Regions from separate parts of the Brachybacterium sp. sponge genome, predicted to be linked through region 2. Evidence: predicted binding sites of a transcription regulator. Region 2 holds the regulator's gene; the other holds the start of a gene.
What was found. The regulator HrcA, encoded in region 2, represses chaperone genes, less so after heat shock. The targets are predictions, from matches to a motif close to TTNGCACTCGNNNNNNNCGAGTGCNAA.

Region 1: a site for HrcA is predicted at 9,538-9,564, ahead of groL (chaperonin GroEL). Genes of this name have one in related genera too.

What each region holds. Positions count from the first base shown of each region.
Region 1 covers NZ_LRMP01000002.1:344,701-359,199, reverse strand. The annotation lists gene A4A78_RS09665 (LLM class flavin-dependent oxidoreductase) at 1-879, shown strand, start outside; gene A4A78_RS09660 (hypothetical protein) at 990-1,469, shown strand; gene A4A78_RS09655 (endonuclease/exonuclease/phosphatase family protein) at 1,488-2,306, opposite strand; gene A4A78_RS09650 (CPBP family intramembrane glutamic endopeptidase) at 2,390-3,235, shown strand; gene A4A78_RS09645 (TRAP transporter large permease) at 3,324-4,643, opposite strand; gene A4A78_RS09640 (TRAP transporter small permease) at 4,647-5,261, opposite strand; gene A4A78_RS09635 (TRAP transporter substrate-binding protein) at 5,258-6,331, opposite strand; gene A4A78_RS09630 (SRPBCC family protein) at 6,451-6,912, opposite strand; gene A4A78_RS09625 (hypothetical protein) at 7,007-7,372, opposite strand; gene groL (chaperonin GroEL) at 7,722-9,356, opposite strand; gene A4A78_RS09615 (LytR C-terminal domain-containing protein) at 9,770-10,390, opposite strand; gene A4A78_RS09610 (DUF3263 domain-containing protein) at 10,453-10,836, opposite strand; gene A4A78_RS09605 (uracil-DNA glycosylase) at 10,970-11,647, shown strand; gene treS (maltose alpha-D-glucosyltransferase) at 11,764-13,542, shown strand; gene A4A78_RS09595 (hypothetical protein) at 13,851-14,499, shown strand, end outside.
Region 2 covers NZ_LRMP01000004.1:109,039-123,537, reverse strand. The annotation lists gene ybeY (rRNA maturation RNase YbeY) at 69-530, opposite strand; gene A4A78_RS15065 (PhoH family protein) at 533-1,579, opposite strand; gene A4A78_RS15060 (histidine triad nucleotide-binding protein) at 1,576-1,950, opposite strand; gene A4A78_RS15055 (NADPH-dependent FMN reductase) at 2,028-2,570, shown strand; gene A4A78_RS15050 (ABC transporter permease) at 2,625-3,467, opposite strand; gene A4A78_RS15045 (ABC-2 family transporter protein) at 3,460-4,305, opposite strand; gene A4A78_RS15040 (ATP-binding cassette domain-containing protein) at 4,302-5,297, opposite strand; gene A4A78_RS15035 (glycosyltransferase family 1 protein) at 5,294-6,415, opposite strand; gene A4A78_RS15030 (16S rRNA (uracil(1498)-N(3))-methyltransferase) at 6,486-7,274, opposite strand; gene dnaJ (molecular chaperone DnaJ) at 7,288-8,406, opposite strand; gene hrcA (heat-inducible transcriptional repressor HrcA) at 8,479-9,480, opposite strand; gene A4A78_RS15015 (DUF3097 domain-containing protein) at 9,624-10,520, shown strand; gene A4A78_RS15010 (DUF4870 domain-containing protein) at 10,724-11,647, shown strand; gene A4A78_RS15005 (iron chaperone) at 11,866-12,156, opposite strand; gene hemW (radical SAM family heme chaperone HemW) at 12,183-13,340, opposite strand; gene A4A78_RS14995 (MOSC domain-containing protein) at 13,337-14,122, opposite strand; gene lepA (translation elongation factor 4) at 14,119-14,499, opposite strand, start outside.

The DNA.
Region 1 (14,499 bases), on a different contig from region 2:
TTCGCCGAGCACCACAACACCGACTCCCTCGCCTCCTCGGCGACCTCGCTGCTGATCGACCGCGCCGCCTCGATGACGAAGCGGATCCGCGTCGGGTCCGGCGGGATCATGCTCCCGAACCACTCGCCGCTCGCGGTGATCGAGCAGTTCGGCACCCTCGTGCAGTTCCACGGCGACCGGATCGACCTCGGCCTCGGCCGCGCGCCCGGCACCGACCAGCTCACCGCGCAGCTGCTGGCCCGTACCTCCGCCGAGCCCGGCGCCTTCATCGCCGCGGTCGAGCAGATGCGGGACTGGTCCCGTGAGACGCCCACCTCCGGCGGGCTGCCGATCACCGCAGAGGTCGCCCGCGGCACCGAGGTGCCGATGTGGATCCTCGGCTCGACGGCGAACGGTGCGCGACTGGCGGCGCAGCTGGGCATGCCCTTCTCGGTCGCCTCCCACTTCGCGCCCTTCCAGTACCTGCACGCGCTGGAGACCTACCGCGCCCACTTCGACCCCGACGCCGCCTCCGCGCAGATCGAGCAGCCCCACACGATGGTGGGCGTGAACCTCGTGGTCGCCGAGACCGACGAGGAGGCGCAGCGCCAGTTCACGACCCTGCAGCAGATGTTCCTCGGCGTCGTCACCGGGCAGCGGCAGAAGATCCAGCCCCCGCGGGACATCACCGAGGTCGCCCCGGAGCACCTCCTGCAGAAGGTGGACCAGACCCTGTCGATCAAGGCCGTCGGCTCCCCCGCCGCCGTCGTCTCCCAGCTCGAGGAGATCGTCGCCGCGACGAAGGCCGACGAGCTGATCCTCACCGCCTACCACTACGACCCGGCGGACCGGCTGAGGAGCCTCGAGCTGCTCGCCGAGGCCTGGGGGCTGGGGCTCTGACCCCCGCGCCCCGTCTCCGCACCTGCCTCACCGGCGCGCTCGTCACCGCGCTGCTGCTCGGCGGCTGCGGGCTGAGGGGCGGGGACACCGACCGGGACGAGCCCGACTGGGTGCAGGACGAGGCCTCCGAGCGGTACTTCCGGCCGGACCTCGTCGGACACTCCCCCGAGCTCGTCGAGGTGCACTTCCCCGTGCTCGAGGGCGTGGGAGCGGTGACCGTCGCCGAGGGCCGGTTCACCGACCCGTACGAGAGGGTGCCGATCCCCGCTCAGGACGACTACTGGTGGCAGGCGGTGATCGAGCTGGAGCCCGCGCAGGTCGACGAGCTCGTCTCCGCCACGGCAGCGGCCGGCGCCTCCGACCACGGCGGGGCGGGCGCGCCGGAGCCGGTCTCCGAGGACGAGGTGCTCGACGCGCTCGTCCCCACCCTCGAGGGCGAGGTCCAGGACTGCCCGGGCGGCTGGGTCGACGTGTCGCCCGCGCTCGCCCAGGAGAAGGGACCGGACGTCTCCGACGCGGGCGACCTGCTCGAGCTCACCGCCGTGTGCGCGGGCGGGTCGCAGCTGCTCACCTCGGCCCGCGACATGTGAGACGGGACGGGCGGCGCGTCAGCGCCCCGTCGGCCGCACCCGCGCGGTGACCGTCGCGTGGTCGCTCGCCGCACGGCCCTCCAGCAGCGGCACGCGGGCCGCGTACTCCTCGACGACGAGGTCGCGGACGAGGATCCAGTCGATCCGGGTACCGCCCACCTCCGGGGTGCCGTAGTCGGGGAAGGTGCCGATGTCCTCCCCCACCTGCGCGGCGGCGACGTCGTGGGCGTCCTCGAAGCCGGCGTCGCGCAGCACCCGCCACGGGATGCTGTCGCCGCCTGCGGCGTTGAAGTCGCCCAGCAGCACCACGGGAACGCCGTCGGCGGCTTCGCGCAGGTGCTGGGCGAGCAGTCCGGCGCCCTTCGCCCTCGCCTCGTGCCCCTCGTGGTCCAGGTGCGTCACCGCGGCGACCAGCTCGCCGCCGCTCTCCCGGTCCCGCACCCGGGCCCACACCGCGATCCGCGGGCACATCCCGTCCCAGCCCGTCGATCCGATCCGGTCGGGCTCCTCGGAGAGCCACAGCTGGTCCCAGTCCAGCAGCTCGAAACGGTCCCGGCGCAGCAGCAGGAGGTTGTGCTCCCCGCGTCCGCCGCCCTCGCGGCCGATGCCGAGGCGCAGGTGGGTGGCGGCGAGCGTCTCGTCGATCACGGGGATCTGCGAGGCGAGCACCTCCTGCAGGCCGACGATGTCCGCGTCGGCCTCGCCGAGGAGCCGGGCGAGCACCGGGGCCCGCTCGGGCCAGTGGTCGGCCTGCCCGGGGAGAGTGCTCTCGTCGTGGTACCGGATGTTCTGGGTGAGGAGCGAGAGGGCGGGCAGCTGCGCGTCGGTGGGTGCCATCGCTCCATCCTCGCGCACGACGGGCGCGGCCCGATTCGGCGGGAGCGGTGCCGCCGCCGCGCCGCGCCTGCCATGCTGAGGCCATGACGACGCCGTCGGCCGACGCCCCCGCGGATCCCGCGGACCCCGCGGAGCCCGCCCCCGCCTCGCGCCTCGCGCTGCTGCCGGCGATCGGGGTATCCGCCTCCGCGTTCCTGCTGTTCGCCCTGCAGCTGTCCGGCTGGGGTCACCTGCTGCTGGCCCTCAGCCTGCTCGGCGCGGTGCTCGTCTCCCGGGAGCTCGCGAAGGACCTCGCCCTGATAGGGGTCGGCATCACGATCGTCTCGACCACCTCGGTCGTCGCCTCGGTGGACTGGGACCGCTTCCTCACCATCGGGGCCGTGCTGCTGCTGGCGGTGCTGGTGCCCGTGCTGGTGGACCGCCTGCTGCTGCGCCGGCGCGCGATCCGGTTCCCGCTGCGCACGGGCGAGCCGTGGACCCGCCTCGAGAAGGGCTACATCGTGGCCGTGCCCTTCCTGGGCTGGCTGATCCTGCCGTTCTACTTCATCACCTCGGGCGTCTACCGCAACTGGCCGCACCTGGCCGACGGCGGGGAGGTGGCGCGCTTCTTCGCGGGCGTGAACTTCGTGGGCACCTGGGACGAGCTGTTCTTCATCTGCACCTGCTTCGCGCTGCTGCGCCGGCACTTCGGGGTGTGGACCGCGAACCTGCTGCAGGCGACGATCTTCGTGTCGTTCCTGTGGGAGCTCGGCTACCAGGCCTGGGGGCCGCTGCTCACCGCGCCCTTCGCGCTGCTGCAGGGCTGGCTGTTCGCCCGCACCGGCTCGCTGCTGTACGTGCTGATCGTGCACCTGCTGTTCGACGTGGTCGTCTTCCTCGCGATCGTGCACGCCCGTCACCCGGGCGCGATCCCGATCTTCCTCGTCTGAGCGGCCGCGGACCGGACGGCGAGGACCCCGCCGCCCGACCCTCCCTGCGAGGATCGGACGACGGGGTCCGCGACGGCGACGGCGGAAACTACTCCGCCGCGCTGCTCATGCCCAGCAGGTCCGGCAGCAGCATCGTGATCTGCGGGACGAACACCACCAGCAGCAGTCCGATCAGCAGCGCCGCGAAGAAGGGCAGCATCTGCCTGATCACCGGCTCGACCCTCACGCCTCCGACCTTCGCGGCGATGAACAGGATGTTCCCCACCGGCGGGGTGATCGTGCCCAGCGAGAGGTTGAAGGTGATCATCAGGCCGAAGTGGATCGGGTCCACCCCCAGCTCCAGCGCGATCGGCAGGAAGATCGGCGTGAAGATCAGGATCGCCGGCGTGGGGTCCATGAAGGCGCCCACGATCAGCAGGATCACCATCATCAGCAGCAGGATCACCGTCTTGGAGTCCGCCAGGCCCAGCAGCGCCGAGGAGATCGACTGCGGGATCATCGCGTAGGACAGCACCCAGCTCAGCGCCGAGGACACCGCCACCAGCAGCATCACGACCGCCGTGGTGCGGGCAGCGCCCGCGATCACGGTGGGGAGGTTCTTCAGCGTGAGCTGGCGGTAGACGAGCCCGAGGACGAACGAGTAGGCCACGGCGATCACCGCGGACTCGGTCGCGGTGAAGAACCCGGCCAGCAGGCCGCCGATCACGATCACGATCATGAGGATCGCGGGCACGGCCTTCAGCAGCGTGGTGTTCGCGAGGCCGAAGGGGACCTTCTCGCCGCGGGCGCTCATGCCCGGACGGGTGCGAGAGAGGATCGCGACGACCACGAGGCAGGCGAGCACCCACACGAGGCCCGGGCCGTAACCCGCGACGAACAGCGTGGCCACGGAGGTCGAGGAGACCAGCGAGTACACGATCAGGGTGTTCGACGGCGGGATCATCATGCCGGCCGGGGCGGAGGCCGCGTTCACGGCCGCGGAGACCGAGGTGTCGTAGCCCTCGCGCTTCATGCGCGGGCCGAGGGTCGAGCCCATCGCCGCAGCCGACGCGACGGCCGCGCCGGAGACGGAGCCGAACAGCGCGTTGGCGACGACGTTGGTCTGGGCGAGGGAGCCAGGCATCCGGCCGACCAGCACCTTGGCGGCGTCGATGAGCCGTTCGGCGATGCCGCCGGTGTTCATCAGCGATCCGGCGAGCACGAAGAACGGGATCGCCAGCAGCGTGAACGAGCTGGCGCCGGTGAACATGCGCTGGGAGGCGACGAACACGGCCTGCTCGGTGCCGACCACGGCGGCGAGCGCCACGATCGAGGGGAGGCCGATCGCGATCGCGATCGGGGCGCCGACGCCGATGAGCACGACGACTCCGGCGATGAGGATGACTCCGGCGAGAGTTGCGGGATCCACGGCTCAGGCCTCCTTCTGCTCGGTCGGGCTGGTCGGGGAGGCCGGGGTCGGCCCGTCGGCCGACGCGCGCCCGCCCTCGGGCGCGCCGTCCGCGTCGGCGCCGGCCGACTGGAGCGCGGCCTCGGTCTGGGCGTCGTCGCCGGCGAGCATGTCGTCGCCGCGCGCGGCGCGCACGAGGTCCTCGAGGGCGAACAGGGCGATGAGGACGCCCGCGATCGGCAGGGCCAGGTACATCTGCCCCACGGTCACCGGCAGGCCCGGGATCGCCTGGTCGAAGGAGATCGACATGCCGCGGATCCCGCCCCAGACCAGGCCCAGCAGCGCGAAGGCGAGGACGGAGAGCTCGACGAGCACGGACGTGATGCGCTGCGCGGGACGGGGCACCAGGCGGGCGAAGAAGTCCACCGCCACATGGCCCCGCTCCCCGAACACCATCGCGACCGAGAACAGCACCAGCCAGATGAACAGGTACTGCGAGACGGTGGTGGTCCAGCCGCTGGGCGATTGCAGCACCTGGCGGGTGAACACCTGCCAGAACACCACGAGCACCAGCACCACGAACAGGGCGATGCTGATCCAGGTCAGGCCCTGGACGGTCCTCCTGCGCGGCGCGCTCATCGCTCCACCCCCATCTCGTCGGCGAGCGCGCGTACGCGCTCGTACAGGTCCTCGTCCTCGGGGCTGTCCAGGAAGGAGCGCCCCACCTCCTCGATCGCCGGGGTGAACGCCTCGGGATCGGGCTCGGTGATCTCCACGCCGGCCTCCTCCATCGCCAGGATGCTGGCCTCGGTCTCCTGCGCCCACAGCGTCACGAAGTCCTCCTGCGCGGCGGCGAAGGACTCGGTGAACGCGGTCTGGTCGGCCTCGTCCATCTCCTCGATCCGGTCCATGTTGGCCATGACGTAGTCCAGGCCGACGAGGTGGTTGGTGAGGGTGAAGTGCGGGGCGATCTCGTAGTGGCGCTGGGTCACGTAGCTGACCTCGTTGTTCTCGGCGCCGTTGAGCACCCCGGCCTGCAGGGCGGTGTACACCTCGCCGTAGGCCATCGGGGTGGGCGAGGCGCCGAGCGCGCGGGTGAGCGCCATGAAGACGTCGGACTCCTGGACACGGATCTTGAGCCCGGCGAGGTCCTCGGGTCCCTCGATCGGACCGCGGTCGGTGTAGACGTGGCGGGAGCCCTGGGTGAAGCCGCCGAGCACGCGCAGGCGGCGCTCGTCCTCGAGGGAGGAGAACAGCTCGCCCACGATCGAGTCGTCCTTGAGCACGGCGGTCTGGTGCTCGATGTCCACGAAGGCGCCGGGCAGGTTCAGGGGCCGGAACGCCATGGAGAGGTTCTCGACCTGCGGCGCGGAGATCACGGCCATGTCGACGCTGCCGTCGGAGACGAGCTGGACCACCTCCTGCTGCGCGCCGAGCGCCTCGTTGGCGTAGACGCGGGCGCCCCAGCGTCCCTCGGTCGCCTCGGCGAGCTTCTCGCCGAAGGCCGTCAGCGCGAGATAGCTGGGGTGCGTCTCGGTCTGGTTCAGGGAGATCGTCAGGATGTTCTCGACGTCGGTGGCGGCGCCGGCGTCGTCCGGTGCGCAGCCGCCGAGCGCGAGCGCTCCGGCGCCCAGCAGCGGGATCCCTGTCAGCAGTGTGCGCCGCGCCGGGCGTGGCGTCGGCGGTCTCGGGGTCGTCCTCGACCTCATGCGTTCCTCCTCCTCAAGGCGTCGAGGAGTCGCACAGCGGCGTCCTCGACGGGGTACGCCGCCCATCCTGACCGCGAACGCGGCGGACCGCCGGTCCTTGCCGGAGGTTTCCCGAGTGGTCAGCGGGCGGTGAGCACCTCGCGGATCGCAGCGAGGGTGGCGGGGATGCCCTCCCGTGCCGCCGCATGGCGGATCGCGATCTCCTCCTCCGCCCGCTCGCCGTAGCGCTCGACGAACACCTCCTCGAGGCGCGCGGTGGTGCGGGTGTACTCGATCAGTTCGGTCCCGCCGCCCGGCGCGGGACGCATCCGGTACCCCCATTCGGCACGGCCCGGCCCGACGGACCAGGCGAAGTGCTCCCCGGGAACGTCCGCGACCACCTCGGAGACGGTCTCCCACTCCCGCTGCGGGGTGCGGTTGTGGCCGATGAACCGGGCGCCGACGCCCCGCCGCTCGTCCTCCCACTCGCAGCGGTGGCACTGTCGGCTCCACTCCCCCGTCCGGGTGACGTCGCTGAGCAGCGCGTGCACCTCCTCCGGGTCGGCGTCGACGTGGATCGAGTCCTGCAGCTCGTAGGTCATGGCGACATTGTGTCGTGCCTGCCGACCAGCGCACTGTGCGGCCGCTCGCTCATTCACCGGGCGGAGTCGTCCTCCGGCCCTCCGGGGGAGACGATCAGCGGACCTCGCTGAGACGTACCCGGACGGTCCGCGGGTCCGCGTCGTCGACGAGCACCATGCGCTCGAAGGCGCTCCCCTGTATCGACGTCTCCTCGATCCGCCAGGTGTCCGGCACATCCTCGATGTCCATGGCATCCTTCACCTCCTGCGGCGTCACCCAGGCCCGCCCGATCCCGCCGGGGTCGCCGTAGCTGTCGACCATCCAGCGCTCGAGCTCGTCGGCAGGTGCCTCGAACCTCACTTCGACGGCCCATGCCTCGAACTCCGAGATCGTGGCGCTCTCGACCAGCTGCACCTGCGCACCCTCGGGGGGCGGGGCGAGTTCCGCGCACTCGAGGACGCCGTCCACGGTGTTCGGCACGTCGTGCGACGCCGTCGTCGACGGCCCCGGGTCCTCGGCATGGTCGACGCATCCGAGGAGCGACAGCACCAGGGCCGATCCCGCGGCGACGAGGACCCGACGTCGCCTCACCGCATGCGCTTCTCGGACCATTGCTCCCCCGGTGTCTTCCGCCCCAGGTGCTCACCGTAGGCCTGGCCCGGGCCCCCGTCGATGGGGAGGACTCCCCTCCTCGGCGCCACAGCGACGAGCCCCGACCCTCGCCAGAGGATCGGGGCTCGTCGAGCGCTCGGGTGGAGCGGCAGGTGATCTCGCGATCTGCTGGTCTCCTACCGGCTCGCTGCGCTCGCCAGTACGTCGACCAGCGAGATCACATCATGCCGCCCATGCCCCCCATGCCGCCCATGTCGCCGCCGGCGGCCGGGGCCTCGGGCTCCGGCTTGTCGGCCACGACGGCCTCGGTGGTGAGGAATAGGCCCGCGATGGACGCCGCGTTCTGCAGCGCGGAGCGGGTCACCTTGACGGGGTCGATGATCCCGGCCGCGACCAGGTCCTCGTACTCGCCGGTGGCCGCGTTCAGACCCTGGCCGACGGGAAGGTTCTTGACCTTCTCCGCCACGACGCCGCCCTCGAGACCGGCGTTGACCGCGATCTGCTTGAGCGGGGCCTCGATGGCGACCTTGACGATGTTGCCACCGGTGGCCTCGTCGCCCTCGAGGGCGAGCTTGCCGAAGGTGTCCGCACCGGCCTGCAGCAGCGCGACGCCGCCACCGGCGACGACGCCCTCGTCCACGGCGGCCTTGGCGTTGCGCACGGCATCCTCGATGCGGTGCTTGCGCTCCTTGAGCTCGACCTCGGTCGCGGCGCCGGCCTTGATGACGGCGACGCCGCCGGCCAGCTTCGCGAGGCGCTCCTGGAGCTTCTCGCGGTCGTAGTCCGAGTCGGAGTTCTCGATCTCGGCGCGGATCTGGGAGACGCGGCCGGCGATGCGGTCGGCGTCGCCGGTGCCCTCGACGATGGTGGTCTCGTCCTTGGTGACGACGATCTTGCGCGCCTGGCCGAGCTGCTCGAGACCAGCGGTCTCCAGCTTGAGGCCGACCTCCTCGGCGATGACCTGGCCGCCGGTGAGGATGGCCATGTCCTCCAGCATCGCCTTGCGGCGGTCGCCGAAGCCGGGGGCCTTGACGGCCACGGACTTGAAGGAGCCCTTGAGCTTGTTCACCACGAGCACCGCGAGAGCCTCGCCCTCGACGTCCTCGGCGATGATCGCCAGCGGCTTGCCGGCCTGGATGACCTTCTCCAGCAGCGGCAGAAGGTCCTTGACGGAGGACACCTTGGAGGAGAGCAGGAGGATGTAGGGATCCTCGAGCACGGTCTCCTGGCGCTCGGCGTCGGTGACGAAGTACGGCGAGATGAAGCCCTTGTCGAAGCGCATGCCCTCGGTGAGCTCCAGCTCGAGGCCCATGGTGTTGGACTCCTCGACCGTGATCACGCCCTCCTTGCCGACCTTGTCGAGGGCCTCGGCGATGAGCTCGCCGATGGCCGGGTCGGCCGCGGAGATGGCGGCGGTGGAGGCGATCTGCTCCTTGGTCTCGATCTCCTTGGCCTGCTTGAGCAGGGTCTCGGAGACCGCGGCCACGGCCTGGTCGATGCCGCGCTTGAGCGCGATCGGGTTGGCGCCCGCGGCGACGTTGCGCAGGCCCTCCTTGACCAGGGCCTGGGCGAGGACGGTGGCGGTGGTGGTGCCGTCGCCGGCGATGTCGTCGGTCTTCTTGGCGACCTCCTTCACCAGCTCGGCGCCGATCTTCTCGTAGGGATCGTCGAGCTCGATCTCCTTGGCGATCGACACGCCGTCGTTGGTGATGGTGGGGGCGCCCCAGGACTTCTCGAGCACGACGTTGCGACCCTTGGGGCCGAGGGTGACCTTGACGGCGTCGGCGAGCTGGTTCATTCCCCGCTCGAGGCCGCGCCGGGCCTCCTCGTCGTAAGAGATGAGCTTGGCCATTGTGGAATCTCTCCCGTGTCTGTGATGTCCACCCGGCCCAGTGCCCGCGACGGACGGGAGCCGGCTCCGTGTTCATGTCCCACGGCGCCGACGCCCTCACGGGGCCGGAATGTTCAGGTCCCGGTGCGCGGAGGCTATGCGCGGGGGCTGTCACTCCCGTGCACCGAGTGCCAGATCATCATAAGCACTCTGCCCCTGAGAGTGCTAACTCTCCGCGAGGAGCGGACACGGCCCCGTCGGTCGGGCCGGACGTCGCCCGGGGGACATCTCGCCGACCGGTGCCGGCGGGCTCGCCGGACGGCGCCGACGGGCGCGCGCCCCGACCCGGCCGCACTCCCCGCACGCGCGGACGCGCCGCCCCTCCCTGAGGAGGAGCGGCGCGTCGCGGGGCCGCAGCGGCGTGCGGGGAGGGGTCAGCCCTCGCCCTCGCCGCCCTGATCACCCTGGTCGCCGTCGCCGCCGTCGCCCTCGTCGCCGCCGTCACCGGGCTCGGTGACCGCGATAAAGGTCAGGGGCGAGTCGTACTCGTCGCTCTGGCGGGCCTCGCCGGCGCCGACCTGCTCGGCGAGCGCCTGGGCGGTGTCCGCGTCGGCCTCGTCGCGGTAGAACACGACGGGCTCCTGCTGGGGGCTGTCGGCGGTGGCGACGCTGACGTCCTCCCAGCCCTCGCCCTGCAGCTCCTCCTGCCAGGTGCCGGCGAGGCCGTTGATGCTGCCGGCGTTGATCACCTGGACGGGCACGGAGAGGTCGGGCTCCGGGGCGGGCTCCTCCGAGGGGCTCTCCTCGGGGGCGGCCTCGCTCGAGGCGCTCTCGGACGCGGAGGCCGGGCCCTCGGCGCCGTCGTCGCCGCCGCCCATGCCGCCGATCACGAAGAGCAGCACCACCAGCAGCACCACGGCCGCGCCGATGATGATGATGTACAGCAGGTTCTCCCGCCAGAAGGGGAGCTCGGCGCGGTGGGCGCCGTGGAAGGTGACGGCGTCCGCCTCGTCGTCGAATCGGTCCGGCGGGTAGGGATACTGGGAATCAGCCACGGACCCATTTAACATGGTCGACCCGGATCGGGGGTGGAGCACACGCCCCGGAGACGGATGGCTCAGGCCACGCGATGGTCGCCGTCGAGGGAGGCGCCGCCGTCCTCGGAGGTGCGCCGGGCGCGGAGCCGGTTGACGACGGCGGGGGCCGCGCGCAGCGCCGCCGGCTCGTCGAGCAGGGCGTTCAGCCGCACGTAGTAGGCGACCTTCGACAGCCCGATCTCCTCGCGGATCGCCCGCTCCTTCGCGCCGACGTAGCGGAAGGTGCGCCCCTCGAGCGCGAGGATCCGCCGGTCCCGCTCGGTGAGCGCCCCCTGCGGCCCCGGCAGCGCGACCTCGGACGGCACGCGCTCGGACGCCGAGCTCTCCGACGACATGCGCTCCGACGACGGGGCGTCGGAGGGTCGCGCGTCGGCGCGGGCGGGCTCGTCGGAGGCGGAGGGCATGGACCGAGGCTACGCACCCGCGACCGCTCCCCCGCGCTGCCACGCCGCCGACCTGCGCAGGTCGTGAGGGATGCCTCGCCGGGAGGGGCCGACGCGCCCCGACGGCGCCGCCCGCGGATGGTTGACTGCCTCCATGGCTGCTCCCCTGACCGAGATCATCGCCCCCGACTGGGCCGAGGCCCTCCGCCCCGTCGAGGACCGCCTCCACGAGATCGGCGGCTTCCTGCGCGAGGAGGTCCGCGCGGGCCGCGGCTACCTGCCCGCCGGCGAGGCGGTGCTGCGCGCCTTCACCCGGCCGATGTCCGAGGTGCGGGTGCTGATCGTCGGCCAGGACCCGTATCCCACCCCGGGGCACCCGATCGGTCTGTCCTTCGCGGTGGAGCGGCACGTGCGCCCGCTCCCCCGCTCCCTGACCAACATCTACAAGGAGCTCGAGAGCGATCTCGGCATCGCCCCCGCCGCGCACGGCGACCTCTCCTCCTGGCAGGACCAGGGGGTGCTGCTGCTGAACCGGGTCCTCACCGTCGCGCCCGGCGCCCCGGCCTCCCACCGCCGTCGCGGCTGGGAGGAGATCACCGAGCACGCGATCCGCGCCCTGGTGTCCCGCGGCGGGCCGCTCGCGGCGATCCTCTGGGGCCGCGACGCGCAGTCGCTGATCCCGCTGCTGGGCGAGGTGCCGCATGTGGCGAGCCCGCACCCGAGCCCCCTGTCGGCCTCCCGCGGCTTCTTCGGCTCCCGTCCCTTCTCGCAGGTGAACGCGCTGCTCGAGGCGCAGGGCGCCGGACCCGTGGACTGGCGGATCGCGGACTGAGACCGGGGCGGGAGGAGACCGCACGGTCCGTCGGCCGCCGAAGGTGTCCGCGCCGCCGCGGCGGACACTACTGTGGGGGCATCGCGTCCGCCGTCCCAGCCGCCGTGGAGGTCCCGATGCCCCTGAACCCCGCCCAGTTCTCCCCGCAGGGCCCGGGGGTCGACTACGACCCGCACTGGTACCGCAAGGCCGTGTTCTACGAGGTGCTGGTGCGCGCCTTCGCCGACGGCAACGGCGACGGGACCGGGGACTTCACCGGCCTCATCGAGCGCCTGGACTACCTCCAGTGGCTCGGCATCGACTGCTTGTGGTTGCCGCCCTTCTTCGCCTCCCCGCTGCGGGACGGCGGCTACGACATCTCCGACTACGAGCAGGTGCTGCCGGAGTTCGGCTCGATCACCGACTTCGAGCGACTGGTCTCCGAGGCGCACCGGCGCGGGATCCGCGTGATCATCGACCTGCCGATGAACCACACCTCCGACAAGCACCCCTGGTTCCTCGAGTCCCGCTCCGACCCCGAGGGCCCCTACGGGGACTTCTACGTCTGGTCCGACACGGACGAGAAGTACCAGGACGCGCGCATCATCTTCGTGGACACGGAGGAGAGCAACTGGTCCTTCGACCCGGTGCGTCGGCAGTTCTTCTGGCACCGCTTCTTCTCCCACCAACCGGACCTGAACTTCGAGAACCCCGCGGTGCGCGAGGCGATGTTCGAGGTGGTGCGCTTCTGGCTGGACAAGGGCATCGACGGGTTCCGCGCCGACGCGATCCCATACCTCTTCGAGGAGGAGGGCACCGACGGGGAGAACCTGCCGGCCACCCACGAGTTCCTCGCCGAGCTGCGGGAGTTCGTGGACGAGAGCTGGCCGGGCCGCGTGATCATCGCCGAGGCGAACCAGTGGCCGGCCGACGTGGTGGAGTACTTCGGCACCCCTGAGCGGCCCGAGTGCCACATGTGCTTCCACTTCCCGGTGATGCCGCGGCTGTTCTACGCGCTGCGCGAGGGCAGCGCCCGGCACATCATCGACATCCTCGAGGACACCCCCGAGATCCCCGCCGGCGCCCAGTGGGGCACCTTCCTGCGCAACCACGACGAGCTGACCCTCGAGATGGTCTCCGGCGAGGACCGCTCGGCGATGCTCGGCTGGTACGCGCCCGATACGCGGATGCGCGCGAACGTCGGCATCCGTCGGCGACTGGCGCCGCTGCTGGACAACTCCCGCTCCGAGCTCGAGCTGATCCACGCCCTGCTGCTGTCCCTGCCCGGCTCCCCGTTCCTCTACTACGGGGACGAGATCGCGATGGGCGACAACATCTGGCTCGAGGACCGCGACGCGGTGCGCACCCCGATGCAGTGGACCCCGGACCGCAACGCCGGGTTCAGCGAGATCACCGACCCGGGCAAGCTCTACCTGCCGGTGATCCAGTCGCTCGTCTACCACTACTCGACCACCAACGTCGAGGCGCACATGGCGCACTCCGGCTCCCTGCTGCACTACGTGCGGTGGATGCTCGCGGTGCGCAAGGAGCACGACGCCTTCGGGCTCGGCGCGTACCGGAACATCCCGGCGGACTCCGAGCGGGTGCTCGCCTTCACCCGCACCTACGACGGCGCCGAGCACGGCGAGGACGCGGAGGCGCACGCCGAGACGCTGCTGTGCGTGTTCAACCTGTCCTCCCAGCCGGTCACCGCGAGGCTCGAGATGACCGGGATGGACCGGCGCACCGTCCGGGACCTCTTCGGCGGGCACGAGTTCCCGGCGGTGGACGAGGCCGGCACCCTCACCCTCACCCTCGGCGGGCACGGCGTCTACTGGCTGAAGGTGCGTCCGCTGGACGCCCACGGCGAGCCGATGACGACCACCACCGCGCTGCCGGTGATCGCCGCGGGCTGACCGCGCTGGACCCTGCCGGCGGGCGACGGCGCCCGCGCCCCTTCTGCCGCCTCTACGCGCGAGACCCCCGTCACATGTCTGCTCCGCGGGGCATCGAGAGGGCTGGGCGCGTGGTCGCCGCAGGTCAGGGTGCACCCCGGCCGGTCCGACGAGTGGGCCACGAGACCCCGGTGACCTGCAGGTCACCGTTGTGAGGGGCGGTCTCGCAGTGCCTCGGAGCGCGCCGGTGTGCCATTCTCATGGATCGGCAGGCCGCCCCCGCGAGCCGTGAGCGCCCTGCCGTGACCCCGTAAGGAAGGGAGAGCACGGTGGCAGAGCACCGTTCGACGGCGGAGGAGGCGGCCGATCCGGGCACGAGTCCGGAACGCCTCCTCGAGCTCACCGAGAAGCACCCCCAGCTGCATCGGCTGATCGTCATGAACCCCTCGGCCCCCGAGGTCGCGCGCCAGTGGATCCTGGCCACGAACCAGTGGGCGAAGCAGGCCTACGAGGCCGGCACCCTGCCGTCCGACGAGGACGGCGCCGCCGCCGAGACCGCGGGCGTGCCCGAGGGCGGGAGCACGGACGCGAGCGCCGTCGGGACGGCGGCCGCCCCCGCCGGCCCGGCCTCCGGCGATGCCCCGTCCGACGAGGACGACGACCTCGACGAGGGCGAGCCCACTCAGCTGCACCAGGTGGTCCCCGACGAGGATCAGGCGCCCGCGGACCCGGAGCAGACCGCCGCGCAGGAGTCGCAGTCCCCCGAGGAGCAGCCCGCGTCGCCCTCGCAGCCCGGACCCGATGACGACGCCTCCGCCTGGGACGAGGTCCCCGAGGCGCTCGTCTGGGGCACCGCCGCCGGAGCGACCGGCGCCGCCGCAGCCGGCGCCGCGGGTGCGGGAGCCGTAGGAGCCGACGCCTCCGCCGACGAGCGCCTCGGCACGACGCCGCCCCCGGCCCCGCCCGCGCAGCAGGCCC
Region 2 (14,499 bases):
GGGTCCGACGGGGTGGGCGTCGGAGCGGCGCGGTGCCCGGGAGGTTGATCAGGCTGGGACATCGCGGCTCAGGCGCTCGGCCGCGAGGCGAGGAAGGTGAGCAGGAGCTTGCGCTGCAGATCGAACATCACCGTGCGCTCGTCCTCCTCCATGTGGTCGTAGCCCAGCAGGTGGAGGATCGAGTGGACGGTCAGCAGCAGCATCTCCTCGACGGCGCTGTGCCCTGACTCGGCGGCCTGCTTCGCGGCGACGCTCGGGCACAGCACCACGTCGCCCAGCAGTCCCTCCGGGGCGGGGTGCTCGGGGGTGCCGGGGGTGAGCTCGTCCATCGGGAAGCTCATCACGTCGGTGGGGCCGGGCAGGTCCAGCCACTGCACGTGCAGCTTCTCCATCGCCTCCTCGTCCACGAAGATGATCGACATCTCGGTGGCGGGGTGGAGGTGCATCGCCTCGAACACGAAGCGGCTCAGCTCCACGAACTCGCGCTCGTCGACGACGGCGGTGGTCTCGTTGCGGATCTCGATGGTCATGCTCAGTTCCCCTTGCTGCCGCGGTGGCGGGAGTCGCGGGTGCCGCCGGGTCGGATCTCCCAGCGCCCGTACGCCTCGACGATGTCGCTGACCAGCCGGTGGCGCACCACGTCCCGGGAGGACAAGCGGCAGAAGGAGATGTCGTCGATGCCGGAGAGGACGTTCTCGACCACGCGCAGGCCGCTCTGGTGCCCGCCGGGGAGGTCGACCTGGGTGACGTCGCCGGTGACGACCATGGTGGAGTTGAAGCCGAGGCGGGTGAGGAACATCTTCATCTGCTCGGGCGTCGTGTTCTGCGCCTCGTCGAGGATGATGAAGGCGTCGTTGAGAGTGCGACCGCGCATGTACGCCAGGGGCGCGACCTCGATGGTGCCCGCGCCCATCAGACGCGGGATCGACTCGGGGTCGAGCATGTCGTGCAGCGCGTCGTAGAGCGGGCGCAGGTAGGGGTCGATCTTCTCGTTCAGCGAGCCGGGAAGGAAGCCGAGCCGCTCGCCCGCCTCAACCGCGGGACGGGTGAGGATGATGCGGTTGATCTGCTTGGAGAGCAGCTTCTGCACCGCCATCGCGACGGCGAGATAGGTCTTGCCGGTGCCGGCCGGGCCGATCCCGAAGGTGATCGTGGAGCTCTCGATCGCCTCGATGTAGCTCTTCTGCCCCATGGTCTTGGGGCGGATGGTGCGGCCTCGCGACGAGAGGATCGTGCGGGAGAGCACCTCCTCGAGCTTGCGGCCGCTCGCCCGGTCGTCGCCGAAGAGGTTCGCGGCGCGCTGCACGGCCTCGGCGGTGACGGGCTGGCCGGTGCTGGCCAGCTCGATGAGGGAGCGCATGATGTGCTCGCCGCGGCGCAGCGCGTCGTCGGTGCCGCGCAGGGTCACCTGGTGTCCGCGCACGTGCACGTCGGTGTCGGGGACGGCGTCCTCGAGGGCGGCCAGCGCCTGGTCGTTCTCCCCGAGCACCTGGAAGGGGCTGAGATGGTCAGGGATCGCCAGCTTCCGCTCGCGCACCTCGGGGGCGCGTCCGGGAGCCGGGCTGAGGGGGTCTGTCACAGTTCTCCTTCTGCGAGCGTCCCGCCCGCGAGGACGTGCGCGTGCACGTGGAAGACGGTCTGTCCGGCGCTCGCGCCGGTGTTGAAGACGAGGCGGAAGTCGCCGTCGGCCTGCTCGGCGGCGACTTTCGCGGCGACGGTGGCGGTGTGGGCGAGGAGCGCGGGGTCCTCGGCGAGCTCGGTCACGTCGCGGCGGTGCTCGCGCGGGACCACCAGGACGTGGACGGGCGCCTGCGGATGGAGGTCCTTGAAGGCGATGACCTTCTCGTCCTCGTGGACCCGATCCGAGGGGATCTCCCCGGCGAGGATCCGGCAGAAGATGCAGTCGGGATCGTGACGCAGTGTGTCGTTCTGGTTGACGCTCGTACCCATGGTCGCGAGTCTACGGGAGCGACGAACACCACCCCTCCTTGGGGAAGCCCCCGGAAGTATGAGAAGTTTAAAGGACTATGACGAAGCTCGGAATCCTCCTCAGCAGTGCCCGCCCCAACCGCGTCGGCGAGAAGGTGGCCCAGTGGGTCAGCGCCTCGGCCGACGGCCGCTTCGAGATCGACCTCATCGACCTGCGCGAGGTCGCCCTGCCCTCTTTCGACGAGCCCTCCTCGCCGAAGTCCGGCGCCGAGAAGACCACCGACCACGGCCGTTCCTGGGCCGAGCGGATCGCCGCGCTCGACGCGATCGTGATCCTCACCCCGCAGTACAACGGCTCCTACCCGGGCGCCCTGAAGAATGCGATCGACTTCCTGTTCCACGAGTGGGAGAACCTGCCGACGATCCTGGTCGGCTACGGCTGGGGTGCGGCGAACGAGGTGCTGCCGCTGCTGGAGACCCTGATGGGCCGCGTGGGCGCCGACGTGCTCGGCTCCGTGGGCCTCGGCTTCCGCGAGGACCTCTCCGTCGAGGGCGAGCTGTTCGTCACCGAGGAGAAGGCCGCCGTGCTCGAGACCGCACTGGCCGCGCTCGAGGCGAAGGTGCTCTCCCCGGTCGGCTGACGACCGCTGCTTCACCTGGACCCCGTCGGCGCCTCGCGTCGGCGGGGTCCTCTGTCAGTGCCCGGGGCTCGAGTACCAGCGGGACATCCTGCGGAAGAGCGCGATGCCGACGGCCATCAGCAGCGGTCCGGCCAGCGGGGACAGCTGGGCCATCCACACCGGCACCACGAGCTCCCCGGTGCGCCCCAGGAGCACGGTCGTGGGCAGGTACGCCATGAACGCGAGCGGGACCAGGAAGGTCAGCAGCCAGGTGCCGGCGGTGCCGAAGATCGTCATGGGATAGGCGCCGAAGTCGGTCAGGACCCGGTCGACCATGTCCTTGATCCGCACCAGCGGTCCCCAGCGGAAGTCGAGGGCCGACAGTCCGATCTGCAGCCCGGCCTCCACCAGTCCGCCCCCGAGCGCGGCGAGCACGAGGTAGAGGATCATCCCTGCGCTCCACTCGGCCCCGATCAGGTTCGCGGCGGTGACCAGGATCGCGAGGCCCAGCACGAGGTCGCCTATCGTGCCGGGGTTGAAGTGGCGGGTGAGCAGCTGCATCAGCGGGCCGGCAGGGCGCAGCAGGAAGCGGTCCCAGTCGCCGTTGCGGATCGCCTGGGCGCTGCCGCGGTGCTGCCCGAAGTTGATGGTGCACACGCCGTGGGCGGTGAGCCGCAGCCCGTAGAGGAAGGCGACCTCGCCCACGCTCCATCCGGCGATCGCGCCGAACGCGCCGAGGAGCACGGAGATGAAGGCGAGCTGCGTGCCCTGGATCGCGGCGCTGCCCAGGAACATCATCACGAGATTCGCGCGGTGGACGCGCATGCTGCGCCAGGTGCCCTGCACGAGCACCAGATAGGTCCGCCATGCGGGGATCGGTCGCGCCGCCGTCGCGCGGCGCGGAGGAGACTCAGCCACCGAAGATCACCAGCCTCCGGATCGCTCGACGCCACAGGAGAGCGGCGAGGAGCACGAGGACGAGCACCCACAGCGCCTGCACCCCGATCGCCGTGAGGGTGTGCGGCCCGGGCGCGGGGTCGACGTAGATCGTCAGCGGCACGAACACCTGCGAGGAGAACGGCAGGAGGGAGAGTCCGCCGCTCAACCAGTCGGGCATGAACCACAGCGGGATCAGCGCCCCGGAGCTGAACTGCACGAACATCCGGTAGATGTGGAAGGCGCCGGAGACCTCGAGGGTCCAGAAGCCGACCAGCCCGATCATGAAGTTGAGGATCTGGGCGATCGTGAATCCGAGCAGGATCGAGAGCGCGAAGGCGAGCCCGGACAGGGGCGAGCCGGGCGCGTCGAGCGCTCCGAGGAGCAGGCCGACGCCGAGCGCGATCCCGGCGGCGGGCAGCTGCGCGGCGGCGGCGCCGGCCTGCTGCGCAAGCGTCATCGGCACCGCCGAGAGCGGCCGCATGACATCGAAGGCGATGGCGCCGGTGCGGAGGCGGCCGTACAGGGTGTCGTAGACGAAGGGCTGGAACACGGTGGCGATGACGGCGCCGAGCACCGCGTAGGTGATCGCGTCGTCCTGGCCGACGCCCGCGACCTCGGTGCGGGCGCCGTACACCGCGGTCCACACCAGCATCACGAGCACCACCTGGAGCGTCGCCCCGATGATTCCGCTCCAGGTCGCGGCGCGGAACACGAACTGCGCTCGCCAGGCCTGGCCGGCGCAGGCGAGCAGCGCGCGAGAGCCCGCAGCGGTCCCGAGACGCGCGGGCACGATGCGCTCGGGGGCGGCAGCGCTCATCGGCGCGCCTCCCCGTCGAGGTAGATCTGCCGGATGACGTCCTCGACGCCGGGCTCGCGGGAGGTGATGTCGGTGACCTCGAGGGCGGTGGTGATCCGGTGGATGGCGGCGGGCGCGGAGATGACCGCGGGGTCGAAGCGGAAGGTGGCCAGCAGGTCGTCTCCGTCGGGTCGGCTGCCCGTCAGCTCCGGCCCGTCCACTCGGAGGTCCTCCGGCACGTGCGGGGCGCGCACCACGATCTCGCGGTAGGGCGCGTAGCGGGAGCGCAGCGCGTCGAGGCCGCCGTCGTACAGGATCCGTCCCTCGTCGATGATCACGACCCGCTGTGCGAGGTGCTCGATGTCGGCGATGTCGTGGGTGGTCAGCAGCACGGTCGTGCCCTCGCTGCGATTCTGCTCCGCGATGAACTCGCGGATGCGCACCTTGGCGACGACGTCGAGGCCCACGGTCGGCTCGTCGAGGTAGAGCACCGGCGGGCGGTAGAGCATCGCGGCGACGAGGTCACCGCGCATCCGCTGACCGAGGGACAGGGAGCGCACGGCGGTGTCCATGAACGGTCCCATGTCCAGGAGGTCCACGAAGACGTCGAGCGAGCGGAGGTAGTCGGCGCGGTTCAGTCCGTACAGGCGCGAGATCAGCTCGAAGGACTCCCTCAGCGGCAGATCGGTCCACAGCTGGGTGCGCTGGCCGAACACCGCGCCGATGTTCAGGGCGTTCGCGCGCCGGTCCTGCCAGGGCACGATCCCCTCGACCTCGATGTGGCCGGAGGTGGGCACGAGGATCCCGGTGAGCATCTTGATGGTGGTGGACTTCCCGGCGCCGTTGGGGCCGAGATAGCCGACGATCTCGCCATCGTCGACCTGTAGAGAGACGTCGTCGACCGCCCGCGAGACGACCTTCCCGGTGCTGAGGAAGGAGCGGATCCCGGAGAACCTTCCGTCGACCCGGCGCGGCCTCGTGAACTCCTTGACGAGATGCTCGGCCCGGATCATCGGGGTGATCCGGCGAAGCGGTCGATCGCCGTGCGCAGCCCCTCGACGGTGGCCTCGGCGGTACGCTCCCAGCCGAAGCCCGCGGCCCGAGCCAGGCCCTGAGCACGCATCCACTCCCGCTTCGGCCCGTCGCCGAGGAGCGAGGCGATCCCCTCGCGCAGGCCGTCGACCCCGGGGCGGGCGTACTCCGCCGCCTCCCCGAGCACCTCGGCGAGGGCGGAGTTGCGGGAGGTGAGGACGGGCGCGCCGGAGCTCATCGCCTCGAGCGGACCGAGCCCGAAGCCCTCGTACTCGCTCGGGTAGACGAACAGCTCGCAGCGGCGGTACCAGGCCGGCAGCTCCGCGTCGGGGATCCGCCCGGTGAGCAGGATCCGCTCGCGGACCGGGCTGGCGGCCTGCAGCGACCGTGCGCGCTCGTCGTCCCGGACCCCGACGAGCACCAGGTGCATCTCCTGCGGTATCGCTTGCTCCAGGGCGAGGCTCGAGAACGCCTCGATCAGGTGGTCGAGCCGCTTGCGCCGATGGCTGCCGCCGACGTTGAGCAGGTAGGACGAGGGCGCCCCCGCCGGCGGCAGGGATCCGGGCTCACCCACGAGCCGCGGCGCGAGCGGGGTGACCGCGACCGGCGCCTCCGGGTTCCAGCGCTCGATCGCGTCGCGACGGGTCGACTCCGAGACCGCGAGGACGACGTCGGCGACCGAGAGCGCCCGCAGGGTCTGCTCGCGAAGGTAGTCACGGGTCTCCGCGCCGTAGAACTGCGGAAAGCGCTCGAACATGTCGTCGTGGACGGTGACGGCCTGGGGACGATCGTGCCCGGGTGGGAGCATGAACGCCGGCCCGAGGTGCACCTCGGACGCGATCTCGTCGAGGGCGGCCGGGAGCACACGGTCGGTCCAGGTGACGCCTGGGCGCTCCCCCGCCACGTCGAGGAGCTCGAGCCGGTGGATCCTCGCCGAGGCGGGGAGGTCGGCGAACTCCGGGAGCGGCTGCGCCTCGGGCAGGAGGATGTCCAGCTCCACGTCGTCCCGGGCGGCGAGAGCGGAGCAGAGACCGCCGATGTAGCTGATGAATCCCCCGAAACCGGGGCTGGCCACGAAGGCGTCGACGCTGACTCGCATGGGTCACGAGCCTTGCAGGGAGACACCGGGCGCACAAGCGGTTTCCCGGAATCCCCTCGGATCCGACGGCTCAGCCCCAGCGGCCCACCAGCGCGCTGAGCACCGCGAGGGCTGCGGGGCCGGCGGTGGAGGAGCGCAGCACCTCGGGGCCCAGCAGCACCGTCCGGGCACCGGCCTCGCGCAGCGCCTCCAGCTCGGACTCGTCGATCCCGCCCTCGGGGCCGACGACCACGACGATCTCCTCGATGCCGGCCTCGCTCGCACCGCGCAGCTCCTCGGCGAGGCTCATCACGCCGACGGACTCCTGCTCGTGCAGGACGAGCACGAGAGTCCCGTCGGCCGCGCGGGCGCGCAGGTCCTCGACCAGCGCGCTCGTGGTCATCGGGGCGTCGACGGCGGGGATGCCGGGCCGGCGGCACTGCTTGACGGCGGCGCGGGCGGTGCCCTCCCACTTCGCGCGGCCCTTGGCGAGCTTCTCCCCGCGCCACACGGAGACGGAGCGCTTCGCGATCCACGGGACGATGCGGTCGACGCCGAGCTCGGTCGCGGATTCCACGGCCTGCTCGTCGCGGCCGCCGGTGGCGAGGGCCTGCACCAGCGCGAGGCGGGGCAGGCGCTGCACGGCCGGGGACGGATCCGCGAGCAGGCGCAGGTCGAGCGCCTCCTTGCGGGCGGCGGTGACCTCGGCGAGGACCTGTCGGCCGGGGGCGTCGGTGAGGAGCAGCTGCTCCCCCACCCCGATCCGGGCGACCTTGGCCGCGTGGCGGCCTTCGTCGCCGGCGAGCTCGAGCTGGTCTCCCTCACGGGCGGCGGCGAGGGCCTCGTCGAGGATCAGGAAGCCGGGCGGGGTGGTGGGCACTGGCTCTCCCGTCTCAGAGGTTCAGGCGCTCGCGGAGCTTCGCGAACGGGCCGCCGTGGTTCTTGGGGCGGGTGGCCTCGTCGCCGCGGAGGGCGGCGAAGCGCTCGAGCAGCTCGCGCTCCTCGTCGGTGAGCGCGGTGGGCACGTCCACGTCGAGGACCACGCGGATGTCGCCGCGGCGCTCGCGGCGCAGCGGGGTCACGCCGAGGCCCTTGAGGAGGATCTCCTCGCCGGGCTGGGCGCCGGGGCGGATGGCGAGCTCCTGCTCCCCGTCGAAGGTCTCCAGCGGGATCGTCGCGCCGAGCGCGGCGGTGGTCATCGGCACCGCGACCGTGGTGACGAGGTCGTCGCCGGAGCGGTCGAACATCTCGTGGTCCTTGACGGACAGCTCCACGAAGAGGTCGCCGGAGGGGCCGCCGGCCTCGCCGGTCTCCCCCTCGCCGCGCAGCTGGATGCGGGTGCCGTTCTCGACGCCGGAGGGGATGCGCACGGTGACGGTGCGCTCGGTGGCGGTGCGGCCGTGGCCGGAGCAGCCGGTGCAGGGGCTCTCGATCACGTCGCCGTGGCCCTCGCAGGTGGGGCAGGGCGCCATGGTGACCATCTGGCCCAGCAGCGACTGCTGGACGCGCTGGACGTGGCCCGAGCCGTTGCAGGCGGTGCAACGGGTGGGGCTGGTGCCCGGCTCGGCGCAGGAGCCGGAGCAGCGCTCGCACAGCACGGCGGTGCGGAAGGTGACCTCCTGCTCGGTGCCGAAGACGACGTCGCGCAGCTCGATCTTCACTCGGCGCAGCACGTCGCCGCCGCGGCGCTGGCGCGGGACGGGGCCCTGGTTGCGCCCGCGCATCCCGGAGGCTCCGGCGAACATGTCGAAGATGTCGTTGAAATCGAAGCCGGCGCCGCCGCCGGGGAAGCCGCCCATGCCCGGGCCGCCTCCCATGTCGTACTGGCGACGCTTGTCCGCATGGGAGAGGGTCTCGTACGCCTGGGAGACCTTCTTGAACTTCTCCGCCGCCTCCGGGTCCGGGTTGACGTCCGGGTGGAGGGTGCGGGCGAGCTTGCGGTACGCCTTCTTGATCTCCTCGGTCGAGGCGTCGCGGGAGACGCCGAGCAGCTCGTAGTAGTCGTCGTTCACAGGCGTGGGTCCTTCACAGGGGGTCGGAGTTCGGTGACGGCCGGCGACGGGCGCGGAGGCCCGCCGGCGCGGTCATTCGAGGAATCGGGAGACGTAGCGGGCGATCGCCTGGACGGTCGAGATCCCGGCCGCGTAGTCCATGCGGCTGGGGCCGAGGATCGCGAGGTGGGAGCCCGCGCCGTAGCCCGCGCCGACGAGCGCGGCCTGGTGGAGCGCCCGGTCGTGGAGCTCGGTGCCGATCCGCACCTGCACATCCCCCGGGGAGACGTGCATCTCGGTGAACAGGCGCAGCAGCACCAGCTGCTCCTCGAGGACGTCCAGCAGCGGCTCGACGTCGCGGGCGAAGTCCTCGGCGGAGCGGGCGATGTTCGCGGTGCCCGCCATCATGATGCGGTCCTCGGCGCGGGTCGCGGCCAGCGCGGTGAGCGCCTCGGCCACCTCCGCGGCGGCGGGCCGCTCAGGGACGGGCAGGGACTCGAGGTAGTCCGTCAGCGGCACGGCGAGGTCGGTGACCTCCCGGCCGGCGACGGCGCGGTTGAGCTGGTCGCGCAGCGCCGCGTAGTACTCGGCGGGGCGACCGGCGACGACGGGGACGGTGCGCTGGTCCACCCGCCCCGACTCGGTGATCAGCACGACCAGCAGCAGCGAGTCCGCGACCTTCACGAGCTCGACGTGGCGGATGCGGGCCTGGCGCCGGGCCGGGTACTGCACCATCGCGACCTGCTGGGTGAGCTGGGCGAGGAGGCGCACGGTGCGGGCCAGGAGCTCCTCGACGTCCCCCGCGTCCTCGAGCAGGGTGCGGATCGCTCGCTTCTCGGCGACGGAGAGGGGCTTGACCATCGCGACGTGGTCGACGAAGGCGCGATATCCCTTGTCGGTGGGGACGCGGCCGGCGGAGGTGTGGGGCTGGTGGATCAGCCCCTCCTCCTCGAGGACGGACATGTCGTTGCGGACGGTCGCCGCGGAGACGCCGAGCTCGTGCCGCTCCAGCAGCGACTTCGAGCCGACGGGCTCGCGCGTGGAGACGTAGTCCTCGACGATGGCGCCGAGGATCTGGAGCTTGCGGTCGTCCATGTCGTGCACCTCCTGCCGCGCGGTCCGGCACCGGGGCGTCCCGGCGCCCGGGTCTCCCTGGACATTGGCACTCTCCCATGCCAAGTGCCAATCGTACGCGTACGCGGCGTGCTTCGCAGGGAGGCGTTCGCCACGGGACTACAGTGTCCGCCGTGTCCACCCCGCCTGCTCGCTTCCCCGACCGGTACGGCGCCGATGTGCTCTCCTCCGGTCCGCCCGCCCATCACCGCCGCCGCCCCGTCGGCCGCGAGGTCCCCGCGCAGCGCGACCTCGTCGTCGAGGAGGCCTCGACCGGCTTCACCGGCGCGATCACGCGCGTGGAGAAGACGGCCGGGGAGCTGATCGTCGAGCTGGAGGACGGCCGCGGCCGACGCCGCACCTTCCCGCTCGGGCCGGGCTTCATGATCGACGGGCAGCCCGTCGTTCTCACCCGCCCGCAGGCGGCGCAGAAGGCGCCGGTCCGCAAGCGCTCCGCCTCCGGCTCGGTGTATGTCGAGGGGGCGAAGGCGCGCACCGCACGTGCGTCGCGGATCTGGGTCGAGGGCACCCATGACGCGGAGCTGGTGCAGAAGGTGTGGGGCCACGACCTGCGGATCGAGGGCATCGTCGTCGAGCAGCTCGAGGGCGCCGACAACCTCGCAGAGCGCGTGCGCGAGTTCGGCCCCTCCCCCGGCCGCCGGCTCGGGATCCTGGTGGACCACCTGGTGAAGGGGTCGAAGGAGTCCCGCATCGCGGCCGAGGTGATGGCCCTGCCGGGCGCCCGCGGGAACGTCACCGTGCTCGGCCACCCGTATGTCGACGTGTGGCAGGCCGTGAAGCCCGCGCGAGTGGGGCTGAAGGAGTGGCCGCACATCCCCAGGGGGACGGACATCAAGGTCGGCTCCCTCGCCGCGCTCGGCTGGCCCCACGAGGACAAGGCCGACATCGGCCTGGGCTGGAAGCGGATCCTCTCCACGGTCCGCTCCTACGCCGATGTCGAGCCGACGCTCTCGGGGCGCATCGAGGAGCTCATCGACTTCGTCACCGTCGACCAGGGCTGACCGAGCCGCGGCACGGGATGGGGAGGCGAGCCGTCGATGCGCCTCTCGGCGCGGCCGACGGCGACTCTCGGGAGTCCACCAGGGGGATATCCCCCAGCGGATGCGGCGGACCGCCGCGCTGACCGCGGGGTCTCCGGCTCGTTAGGGTGAACCCGTCACCCGAGACGACGGCCCCCGCGCCGACCGAGACGAAGAAGGATCCCATGAGCCAGACTCCGCATCCGCACGACCCGTACGGCACCGAGCCCGGCACCCCCGCCTCCGACTCGCTGCCCGAGCAGCCTGCCGCGCGCCCGGCCTCGGACCACCTCGACATCGACACCCCTGCCGCCCCCGCGCCGCAGGAGCAGGGCAGCGCGACCTCGGACCCGTCAGAGCATCCCTACGATCCGTTCGCGCAGTCCGCTCCCAGCGCGCAGCCGGCCCCCGCCGCGCAGCATGATCCCTTCGCGCAGCAGGACCCCTACGCGCAGCCGGGCTCCGCTCAGCAGGCGGATCCCTACGGGCAGTCCGCGAGCTCGGCCGCTCCGGCCGCAGCGCCGGCCTCCCCCTACGGGGCGCCCTCGCCGTCCCAGCCCTCCGCGCAACAGGCCCACGCCCAGCAGCCGTACGGGCAGCACCATGCTCCGCACGCCCAGCAGCACGCTCCCTACGCCGCCCACGGACAGACCTCAGCCGGAGGAACCATGAACCCCGACCAGGCCCCCGCCCACGTCAAGGGCGTCTTCGACGGCCCGCTGATCGGCCAGCCCACCACCGAGTCCGACACGAAGCTGTGGGCGATGTTCGCGCAGCTCTCGGCGATCGTCGGCTACGTGATCGGCGCCGGCTTCCTCGGCTGGCTCGGCCCGCTGATCATCTTCCTGGTCTACAAGGACCGCAACCGCTTCGTCCGCTACAACGCGGCGGAGGCGCTGAACGCGGCGATCGCGACGCTGATCGCGGAGATCGTGCTGGGCATCGTCTTCGGGATCATCACGATCATCACCCTCGGCTTCGGCTCCGTGCTCTTCGCCCTCATCGGCGTCCCGGCGCTGGTGCACATCATCTTCGCCATCATCGGCGCGGTGAAGGCCAACCAGGGCGAGTGGTGGAACTACCCCGTCAACATCCGCCTCGTGAAGTGATCCGCGTCCGCAGCAGCTGAGTCACGGCCGACGGCCGGACGCTGGAGCCCCCGGGAGTCGCTCCCGGGGGCTCCTGCATGTCGCGGCGCGGGCGACCGACCTCGCGCACCACAACCGGATGCCGCGCGCCGGAACTGGATACCGCGCGCCCGGGCCGGACGCCGTGGGCCAGGACTCGACACCGCGCACCGGGTCCTGCCGCACGGCGCCGCGGCCCGTCACATCCAGTTCACGCCGTCCTGCTCGAACTCGGCCAGACGGTGACGGGCCATGCGGCGCAGCAGATCCTCGAGGACCGGCGCGTCGTAGGGGAGCTTCACGCTGCCCTTGCCGGTCTCGAGCCCCTCGAGCTCCGCGGCGAAGGCCTCCTTCGCGCTCGGGGTGACGGTGAAGTTCGCGTGCGCCTTGTGGGCGCTGATGACGAGCAGGATCGTGCCGCGGGGGTGGACGAAGGCGGGGCTGCCCCCATCGATCGCCTCGGTCGCCTCGGACTCGACGGGCTCGGTCATCGAGATCGTTCCGCGGCCGACGGGTCTCAGGGCACGAGGTCGCGGATCACCGCGTCGGCGAGCAGACGCCCTTCCCTGGTGAGGACCGCGCGGCCTGCGGCGAGGGCGTCGGGATCGAGGTGGCCCCGATCGCGGTGCACCTCGAGCATCGAGCGGTTCTGCTCGGGCACGACGTCGACGGCGAGGCCGTCGGCGATCCGCAGCTCGAGCATGATGCGCTCGACGAGCCGGTCCTCGGCGGCGACCTGCTCGCGGTCCGCGACGGGCAGTTCGCCCGAGGCGAGCATGCGCGCGTAGCGGCTGGGATGCTTCACGTTCCAGGAGCGCAGGCCGTCGCGGTGGCGGTGGGCGCCGGGTCCGATCCCCCACCAGTCCCCGCCCTTCCAGTAGGCGAGGTTGTGGCGGGAGCGGTGCTCGGGGGTGCGGGCGAAGTTGGAGACCTCGTACCAGGTCAGGCGCGCCTCGCGCGTGAGGTCGTCGACGAGCTCGTACTTGTCGGCCATGTCGTCGGGGTCGGGCGCCTCGATCTCGCCGCGGCGCAGCTGCCGGGCCATGGCGGTGTTGCCCTCGATGATCAGCGAGTAGGCGGAGAGGTGGTCGACCTCGCAGGCCAGGGCCGCGCGCACGGAGGTCTCGACGTCGGCGACGGTCTCCCCCGGCGTGCCGTAGATGAGGTCCAGGCTCACCTGCAGCCCGGCGTCCTTCGCCCACTGGACCACCTGCGGCACCCGTTCGGGGTCATGGGTGCGGTCCAGGGTCGCGAGCACCGACGGGACCGCGGACTGCATGCCGATCGAGACGCGGGTGATCCCGCCGTCGGCGAGGCGCGAGAGCGAGGCGCGGGTGACCGAGTCGGGGTTCGCCTCGGTGGTGACCTCGGCGTCGTCCGCGAGCGGGATCAGCGAGCGGAGGTGGTCGAGCATCCGCACGAGGTCGTCGGCGGGCAGAAGGGTGGGGGTCCCGCCGCCGAAGAAGACGGTGGAGATCTCCTCGTACTCGTACCCGGCCGCGCGGTCCGCCGCGAGGGTCAGGTCCATCTCGGCCATCGCGTTGTCCGAGTACTCGGCCTGGGACCCGCCGCCGCCCAGCTCGGCGTTCGTGTAGGTGTTGAAGTCGCAGTACCCGCAGCGCACGGCGCAGAACGGAACGTGGATGTAGGCGGAGAGGTCCTTCACGGCCGTCACAGCCCGAGACCGAGACCGAGGCCCCGTCCGGTGGAGCGCAGCCGCTCCGGGAAGTCCTCGCGCTCGCCCGCTCTGGCGAGCGTCTTCTGCGCGGCGCCGACGAGGGTCTCGTACAGCACGGTGCCGCTCGCCTCCGCCCAGTCGAGCAGGGCGCGGGCCTGCGCGGCGTCCAGTCCCCGGAAGGCGTCGGCGATCGTCACGCCGTGGTCCGGCCGCTCGAGCACCTCGATCGCGTCGCCGGCGCGCACCTCGCCCTCGACGAGCACGCGGAAATAGGCGCCGGCCCGGCCCTGGTCGGTGAAGGCGCGGCCCCAGCGGCGGTCCCCCATCCAGGCGGCGAAGGTGCCGCAGGGGTTGCGGGGGCAGGTCGCCTCGAGCTCTGCGCCGCCGATCCGCCAGCGCTCCCCGATCACCGTGCGGTCGGTGTCCTGGCCGACGGTGGCGAGGTTCTCGCCGAAGAACCCGTCGGGCAACTCGTGGCCGAGCGCGGAGGCGTAGGCCTCGCGCACCTCCCGAGAGTAGGCGTAGACGGCCTTGAAGATCCCGCCGTGGTGCTCACGGTCGCCCTGCACGTCGCCGAGCACGCCGTGGGTGAGGAGCGTGACGGAGCCGCCCGCCGGGCGCTTGTCGATCCCGCTCATGAGGGAGCGCTCGCGCACCTCGAAGAGCTGGGCGACCGTGCACACCGCCCCGAGCCGGCCGCCGCCGGGTTCGAAGGCGACCTCGAGCGGGTCGAGGCGGCGCGGGGCTGTCTCGGGCAGCGGGCCGGGCGCGGTGCTCACTTCTTCTTCTTCTCGTCCTTCGAGGGCTCGGAGGCGTCGGAGGAGAGCGCGGCGATGAAGGCCTCCTGCGGCACCTCGACGGAGCCGATGTTCTTCATGCGCTTCTTGCCCTCCTTCTGCTTCTCCAGCAGCTTGCGCTTGCGGGAGATGTCGCCGCCGTAGCACTTGGACAGCACGTCCTTGCGCATGGCGCGGATGTTCTCGCGGGCGATGATGCGCGAGCCGATCGCGGCCTGGATCGGAACCTCGAACTGCTGGCGGGGGATGAGGTTCTTGAGCTTGCCGGACATGTCCACGCCGTAGGAGTAGGCCTTGTCGCGGTGCACGATCGCGCTGAACGCGTCGACCGGCTCGCCCTGCAGGAGGATGTCGACCTT